Regions from separate parts of the Ferrimonas sp. YIN67 genome, predicted to be linked through region 1. Evidence: predicted binding sites of a transcription regulator. Region 1 holds the regulator's gene; the other holds the start of a gene.
The links. Region 1 encodes sigma-54, which starts transcription at its own class of promoters, with help from an activator protein. Its sites were predicted from a motif close to GTTGGCACGNNNNTNGNNT; they were not measured.

Region 1 (4,143 bases):
GTGATCGATAAAACGTTCGACGCTGCCGTGACGCAGGAAAAAGTCGGCGACCGGCTTGTCTTGGCCAGTCAGTGGACGCAGCTCTGGCTCCCAGTGGGGATTGGGCAGGAAACGGACATCAAAGACGTAATCCGCCTGCTTGGGCATGCCATGCTTAAAGCCAAAGGATTCAAATACCAGCAGCATGGGTTGATCGATCTGACCGAACAGGCGAGAGCGGATCTCGTCGGAGAGCTGATACACAGAGAGGTTGTCGGTGAGGATATGGTGGTCGCAGTCTTGTGCCAGGGGGGCCAACAGTCGACGCTCCTCGGCAATGGCATCGGCCAGGGGCTTGCCATCCCGGGACAGGGGGTGCATGCGCCGGGTTTCACTGTAACGTTTGAGCAGATGTTCATCGTTGGCATCGAGGAAGAAGATCTGGACCTCGATCTGTTCATCCAGCATGGCCCGCAGGCGGGGAATATCCAGCTTCTCATAGGGCAGGTTGCGGATATCCAGGCTGACCGCGATCTCCTCATTCTGTCCCATCTGACTGCGCAGCAGCTGTGGCAGGAGTTCCAGGGGGAGGTTATCGACGCAGTAATAGCCGAGATCTTCCATGACCCGCAATGCGACGGTCTTGCCGGCTCCGGAACGCCCGGACAGAATAATCAGTTTCACTGGATGAGCAACTCGTACAGGTGTTGATTATCATCGGTTTTACGCATTGCTCGACACAGCTCCTTCTGGCTGAGTTTGCCGGCAATAGCGCGCAAGGTATCCAGATGGGCCTGGTGTTCGTTCTCTGGGACAAACAGGGCAAACAGCAGATCAACCGGCTGTTGATCGATGGAATCGAATTCTATCGGCTCGTTGCACTTAAGCAGGACAGCCACGGGATTTTTGATCCGGCCCAGGCGCCCATGGGGCAGGGCGATCCCTTTTCCAATCCCGGTACTGCCCATCTTTTCCCGGGCCATCAGGCTTTCAAACAGCTCGTGTTGGGGCAACTCCGGGCACTGAGAAGATGCCAGCTCGCTGATCATCTCCAGTGCCCGTTTTTTGCTGAGGCCGGGGGCAACGCAACGGGTGCGCTCCGGCGAGAGTAGTTCATTGATTTCCATTAGTGCCTGGAAATTTTCTCTTTATGTTTAATGACTTGACGATCCAGCTTGTCCACCAGGCCGTCGATGGCTGCGTACATGTTCTCATGCTCATGGGTGGCAAACACCTCTCCCCCGTTGAGATGCAGCTTGGCTTCGGCGATTTGCTGAAGCTTCTGGACATTGAGTATGACATGAACGTTGTTGATGTGATCGAAATGGCGTTGCAATCGCTCAAACTTTTCATGCACATAGTCTCGCAAGGCTTCGGTGACTTCGACGTGGTGCCCGGTAAGATTGATCTGCATAGGTTAACCTCCGTTGCGGTGTGCTTAGAGCACTTTGCGCTGGTTCGAGGGGGGGATGGAGAGGGCTTCCCGGTACTTGGCGATGGTACGCCGCGCAACCTGGATCCCCTGCTCCGCGAGAAGCTGTGCCATCTTGCTGTCGCTGAGAGGCTTCTTCGGGCTCTCGGCGGCCACCAGCTTTTTGATCAGGGCCCGGATAGCGGTGGAGGAGCATTCACCACCGCCGTCGGTACTGACATGGCTGGAGAAGAAATATTTCAGTTCGTAGATCCCACGCGGGGTATGCATGTACTTCTGGGTGGTCACCCGGCTGATGGTGGATTCGTGCATCTCCACTGCCTCGGCGACGTCGTTGAGCACCATGGGTTTCATCGCCTCATCACCATATTCAAGGAAGCCTTGCTGGTATTGGACGATGCAGTTGGCCACTTTCATCAGGGTCTCGTTGCGGCTCTCCAGGCTCTTGATAAACCATTTGGCATCCTGCAGGTGGCCGCGGACAAACTGGCTGTCACCATTGTTACGCGCTCCCTTGGACAGGGCGGCGTATTGCTCGTTGATGCGCAGTTTCGGCACGGAATCCGGATTGAGTTCGACAACCCAGCGGCCCTGCTTCTTGCTGACAGATACGTCCGGGATCACGTACTGGCTATCGCTGGGGGCGATGGCGCTGCCGGGACGGGGATTGAGCGATTGGATCAGTTCCATAGCGGCCCTTAACTCATCTTCTTTGAGTCTAGTGCGCCGCAGCAGGGTGCGAAAGTCCCGATTGGCAAGAAGATCCATATGTTCCTGAAGCAGGTTGATGGCCTCTGCTTTCCAGGGCGTCGTTTCATCGAACTGAGCGAGCTGGATCAGCAGGCAGTCCGTGAGATCCTGGGCGCAGCAGCCGACCGGATCGAACTGTTGGACCCGCTTGAGCACGGCCATGATTTCATCCAGCTCCAGATCTTCGGCGCCCTGGGCCTCGAGGATCTCTTCGGCACTGATGGTCAGGTAGCCGTGTTCGTCGATGGCGTCGATGGCCGTGGTCGCGATGGCCCGATCCCTGTCGGTCATCGGGGTCAGCTCCATCTGCCAGATCAGATGGCTTTGCAGATCGACGCTGGTTTCCCCCTGGTAGAAGCTGTCGTCATCGTCCCGGACGGGACCGGCCGGGCTGGCCGGTGCAGCGCTGTAGACATCGTCCCAGGTACTGTCCAGCGGCAGGTCGTCGGTCATCTCGGTCTGGCCCATGGCTTCGCCGGTCTCCATCTCGGAGGCTTCCGGTTTGCTGCTGTCGCCATTTTCGTCGGATGCGCTGACATCCTGATGGTTTTCCCCGGGTTCGGACTCAAACTCGTCGGTTTGCTCCAGCAGGGGGTTGGACTCCAGCGCTTCCTGGATCTCCTGTTGCAGATCCAGTGTCGACAGTTGCAACAGACGGATCGCCTGCTGCAACTGGGGTGTCATAGTGAGCTGTTGTCCCAGCTTTAGCTGAAGAGAGGTCTTCATTCAGTGCCCGATCCTTGTTGTACGACTCTGGGATCCCGGTATGGGCCAGCGGGATCCGTTAGAGTTTGAACTGATCGCCCAGATAAACGGAGCGTACCAGTTTGTTATTGAGGACGTCTTCCGGTGCGCCCTGAGCAATCATTTCACCATGACTGACGATATAAGCATATTCGCAAACGTCCAAAGTTTCCCTCACATTGTGGTCGGTGATCAAGACGCCCAGTCCACGCAGTTTCAGATGCTGGATAATTTTCTTAATGTCGATCACCGAGATGGGGTCGACCCCGGCGAAGGGTTCATCCAGCAAAATGAACTGGGGATCGGCCGCCAGGGCGCGAGCGATCTCCACTCGGCGACGTTCGCCGCCGGACAGGCTCATCCCCAGGCTGTCACGAATATGGGTGATGTTGAACTCCTCCAGCAACTGCTCCAGCTTCTCCAGGCGCTGAGCCTTGCTCAGGTCCTTGCGGGTCTGCAGCACCGCCATCAGGTTGTCGAAAACGCTGAGTTTGCGGAAGATGGAGGACTCCTGAGGCAGGTAGCCGATCCCCTTGCGGGCCCGAGAGTGCATCGGCAGCAGGGTGATCTCCTCATCATCGATGCTGATCCGCCCCTTGTCGTTTTGCACCAGGCCCACCACCATGTAGAAGGTGGTGGTTTTGCCGGCGCCGTTGGGTCCCAACAGGCCAACAATCTGGCCGGTTTTCACCTCCAGTCCGACGCTCTTTACCACCTGGCGGCCGTTGTAGCTCTTGGCCAGTTGTTCCGCTTTCAGTACGGATCCACTCATGGCTGCGGCTCCGCTTCGGTCTCTTCCACTGCTTCCTGTTCCTCGGGAGTCTGAGGCATAAAGATGGTGGTGATCTGTTCCTCTTTACTGCCTTGGGCCGTCAGCTGTTGCAGGCGCGCGTTGTAACTGATGGTTTCGCCCCGTACCAGGCTGCCCTCCTGACTCAATTGGGCATTGCCCGTCATGGTCAGCAGCTGGGTATTGATGTTGTAACGGATCTCGTTGGCTTGGGCCTTGGCCAGCAGGCCGTTATCCATCACCTGCTGATAGGTGGCCGGCTGACCCGTGGCGATCATGATTTGGCGGCTCTTGTCTTCGCTGGACTCAAGCACCAGCTTTTCCGCTTCGATGCGCAGGCTGCCCTGCTCGATCACCACGTTGTCACGATATTCCAGGGTGCGGTTGGTAAAGTCACCACTGGAGGTATCGGCAGTCACTTTGACCGGTTGCTGGAAGTCGGCTTCGC
Region 2 (4,143 bases), on a different contig from region 1:
ATTGCATCGCCGATCAGAGTCTGGATCGCGTTCAGCTCTACTTCCCGGATCCCTGGCATAAGAAGCGTCACCATAAGCGCCGTATCGTTAAGGAATCCTTCATTGCTCAGATCCGCAATAAGCTGAAGCTGGGCGGTGTCTTCCATATGGCGACCGACTGGGAGCACTATGCCGAGCATATGGTGGAAGAGATGAACGAAGCCCCGGGTTTTGTGAATACGGCCACCGACGGTGACTTCGTTCCCCGTCCGGACTTCCGTCCCCTGACCAAATTTGAAGCCCGCGGTCACCGTCTCGGTCACGGTGTGTGGGATCTGATCTACAAACGCGAAAGCTAAGAAGGCACACAGATGGCTATCAAGACCAACGCAAAACGTAACACCCGGATCCACAAGAAGCTGCGCACTGGCGATTTCCAGGAGATGGGTTTTGACCTGTTCTGGACGTTCAACCCGGAAGTAAGCGAAGAGCAGATCGACGCCATTGTCGACCAGTTTATCGATGAAGTGGTTGAACCTGCCAAGCTGGGCTTTTCCGGCAGCGGTCACAAGGCCTGGGAAGGCTTGATCTGCACCCAGCAGATCGGCAAGTGCACCGAGGACAATCGTCAGGCCGTCGAGGCATTTTTTGCCAAGCAGCCGGTTTCCGACGTCAAGGTGACCGAGCTGTACGATATCTGGTGGGGCTGATGCCAACCCAGCGCCTGTTATTGGAGGTGGTCGCCGATGCGGCCCCTCTGCTGGGAGGTGGCAAGGTTGCCGATTACATCCCCGAACTGGCCAAGGTGCCCAGCTCCAAGCTGGGCATCGCTGTCTGTACCCATAGCGGTGTGGTCGGAGCCGGTGACTTCGAGGAAGCCTTCTCCATCCAGAGTATCTCCAAGGTGTTTGCCCTGGTGCTGGCCATGGGGTTGTACGATGAGCCAGAGCTGTGGCGTCGTGTGGGCAAGGAGCCCTCGGGGAATCCATTTAACTCACTGGTTCAGCTGGAGTTTGAAAGGGGGATGCCGCGAAATCCCTTTATCAATGCCGGTGCCCTGGTGATCACGGACATGCTTCAGTCACGGCTCAGTGCCCCCAAGATGCGGATGCTGGAGATGGTGCGGGAGATGTCGGGCAACCCCCATATCGTTTCCGACAAGCTGGTGGCGGCGTCTGAATATCAGCACTCGGCGCGCAATGCGGCGATCGCCTACCTGATGAAATCCTTTGGCAACTTCGACAACGATGTGGATACCGTGCTGCAAACCTATTTCAGCCACTGTGCCATTCGCATGAGCTGTGCCGATCTGGCCCGGGCCTTCTTCTTCCTGAGTAACAAGGGCAGCGGCCTGGATATGAAAAACCGCTTGTCCGAGAAGCAGAATCGCCAGGTTAATGCCCTGTTGGCGACCTCGGGCCTGTACGACGGTTCGGGGGAGTTTGCCTATCGGGTTGGCTTACCGGGCAAGAGTGGTGTCGGTGGCGGGATCGTCGCTGTGATGCCCGGCGAGATGAGCGTCTGTGTCTGGTCGCCGGAGCTGGACGCCAGCGGTAATTCGGTGGCCGGGGTCGCCATGCTGGAGCAACTCGGCAAGCGACTGGGCCGTTCGATCTTCTAATGCCAGTAGGGTGGGGCACAGGGCTGCGCCCCGCATCCCCAAATCTTGGTCCCGGCAGTGACCGATTTCGCTAACCTTCGGTCAAGTTGACGACTTTATCCCGTTTCTCCAGGGCTGAAGCCCCATGACAGGGGGCGTTGTTGCCTTGGCATGGCATTTGCCTTTATGTTGCTAACTCAGTCTCATAAGGATCATCGTCATGTTTCGCTCTCTCCTGCCTGCTGCGCTGTTATTGGTTTGTATTAGCTCCCCGGCCAACGAATTGAGCCTAAGCGGTGCTCAGTGTGATGTGACGCTGCAGCACAGTATCGAGGTGGACGCCCAGCGCCTGCTGATCAGCGATGTCGATGGTGAGCTGTACCGCTACGAGGACAGCCGCTTATGGGTATCGGGTAAGGAGATCAGCCTCAATCCCCAGCAGAGGGCGCATCTGGACATGTACCAGTTGCAGATGATCAACAATGCCCAGCAACTGGTTGGAGTGGTCGATGAGGCTCTGGGGTTGGCGGCCGAGGCATTGGATGAGGTCTTCACCGAGTTGGCGGCTCTGGGAGTGGATGACAGGACTGGTGAGATCATGGGCTCGGTGCGCAAAAAGGTGAATCAATCCATGGTGACCGAACGAGGTGGCTACCGTCTCAACAGCGAATCTTTGGACAACCTCGATGACCAGATGGGGGAGGCGCTCAGCGAAGAGCTGGAGCGGGCGGTTACGGGATCCGTGGGGAATGTCCTGATGTTTTTAGGCCGTGCCCTGGTGGATAACAGTGGTGACAGCTTCGAGCAGAAGATGGAGAGTTTTGGCCGCTCCATGGAGCAGATGGGGGAGCGTCTGGAAGCACGGGTGGAGAGTCAGGCGGAGGCGATTGAGCGTCGCGCCGAGGCGATGTGCGAGGATTGGATGGTCCTGGATGAGCTGGAGGGGAAGCTGCAGCGGATGATCCCCGAGCTCAACGGAATGGATGTTGTCGTCCAGGGAGACCCAGATCTGGCCTGGTTACGCTAACTTTTATAGAAAAGATCGAGAAGATAGCGGCGATGAGTGGTATCGCCGCTTTTCTTTTGTGCCGTTAACGGGTTCAATAATGCCCGGGTCAAAAGGAATATACGAATATGCGTGAGTTATTAGAACCAATCGTGATCTTTACCCATGTGGTAAGGGCACAGGGCTTCTCTGCGGCAGCCCGCAAATTGGGTATTTCTAAATCAAAAGTCAGTAGCCAGATCAGCCAGCTTGAGCAGCATTTGGGGGTGCAGTTAGTCCAGCGCACCACCCGATCCTTAAGCCTGACCGAGAGTGGTGAACTGCTCTATAGCCATGGTGAGGGTCTGTTGAAAGACCTGGATCAGGCCGTGGCGAGTGTTCAGAGCCTGCAACGGGAGATCCGCGGTGTGCTGCGCGTCGGCATCACCCAGGCGTTCGGCTCTTTGCACTTGATGCCGCTGATCCCTAAGTTTATGGCCGAGCATCCGGAACTGGAGCTGGAGATCAGCTTCCTGGATCACAAGGTTGACGTAGTGAGCGAGGGTTTGGATCTGCTGCTGACCATGTCAGAGCAGCTGCCTCTGGGCATGGTGGCGCGGCCGGTGATGAACTGTAAGTTTGCCCTGGTGGCCTCCCCGGATTACCTGGCCAAACATGGCGTGCCCTATCATCCGGAGCAGTTGGCCGAGCACAACTGCCTGGTTTACAAGAGCGAGTGGTATCAGCACCAGGTATGGGAGTTTGTCCGTGGTGACGAGAATTGTGAGATCCGGGTCCAAGGCAACTACCGGGTCGATGATGCTCCGGCATTAAAAGACGCAGCCAAGCAGGGGTTGGGTATTGTCTATCTGGCTACCTACTTGCTGGAAGAGGAGCTGCAAAGCGGTTCTTTGGTTCAGTTATTGCCTGACTGGGGGCTCAATCATCAGCTGGCCCTGCAGGCGGTTTATCCCCGTCGACAGCACTTGCCGCCCAAGGTGCGAGCCTTCGTCGACTTTGTCCGTGCCCACTTTGGCGACAGCAAGCGCTGGGATCTGAGTACGATAAGCAGCAGTAAGAGTCACAAGTGAAAGAATCATTGTTCGCGATATTGAACAATGACTCTATGAAGATCGGGCAAAACCCACCAACGGCATGAATATAAAGGTTTTTTTATTCCCTTTCAGGGGCTGTCGGTTAAAGCTTTTAGTTATAAGGATGTAAACTTCACTTCAGGCTTCGCTTGCCTGGGGGAACGAACCGGATAGAATGGCACCCGTCGAACGATGGTGATGCATTAGCGGAATTGACCCCTCTGGTAAAGCAAGCCGGTCTGCAGCGTTTGACAGGGTATTTGGACGCTGGACACCTTGGTTCAGTGGGCCAATTGCCTGGATGGTTTTGAACCATCATCTGGACTTTAAGCCCCGGTATATGCCGGGGTCCTTTTTAGAAAGAAGACACGCTCCGTACCCCATGCAACGTTAAGATTGCTGGAGCATTACCAGGAGAGATGCGACATCAAGATCGTAAACCTGGACACTGGCGACGAGCCGCGGTGAAAAAAATAATCATGCTC

Region 2: AC2D8U_RS08420 (DUF2884 family protein) is a predicted target of sigma-54. The motif match lies at 1,745-1,763, and genes of this name have one in related genera.

The regions. Positions count from the first base shown of each region.
Region 1 is NZ_JBXVVJ010000006.1:254,109-258,251, forward strand. Features, by position in the region: gene rapZ (RNase adapter RapZ) at 1-663, opposite strand, end outside; gene ptsN (PTS IIA-like nitrogen regulatory protein PtsN) at 660-1,106, opposite strand; gene hpf (ribosome hibernation promoting factor) at 1,106-1,393, opposite strand; gene AC2D8U_RS14330 (RNA polymerase factor sigma-54) at 1,418-2,887, opposite strand; gene lptB (LPS export ABC transporter ATP-binding protein) at 2,946-3,677, opposite strand; gene lptA (lipopolysaccharide transport periplasmic protein LptA) at 3,674-4,143, opposite strand, start outside.
Region 2 is NZ_JBXVVJ010000003.1:273,346-277,488, reverse strand. Features, by position in the region: gene trmB (tRNA (guanosine(46)-N7)-methyltransferase TrmB) at 1-338, shown strand, start outside; gene AC2D8U_RS08430 (YggL family protein) at 351-689, shown strand; gene glsB (glutaminase B) at 689-1,600, shown strand; gene AC2D8U_RS08420 (DUF2884 family protein) at 1,800-2,606, shown strand; gene AC2D8U_RS08415 (LysR family transcriptional regulator) at 2,714-3,655, shown strand.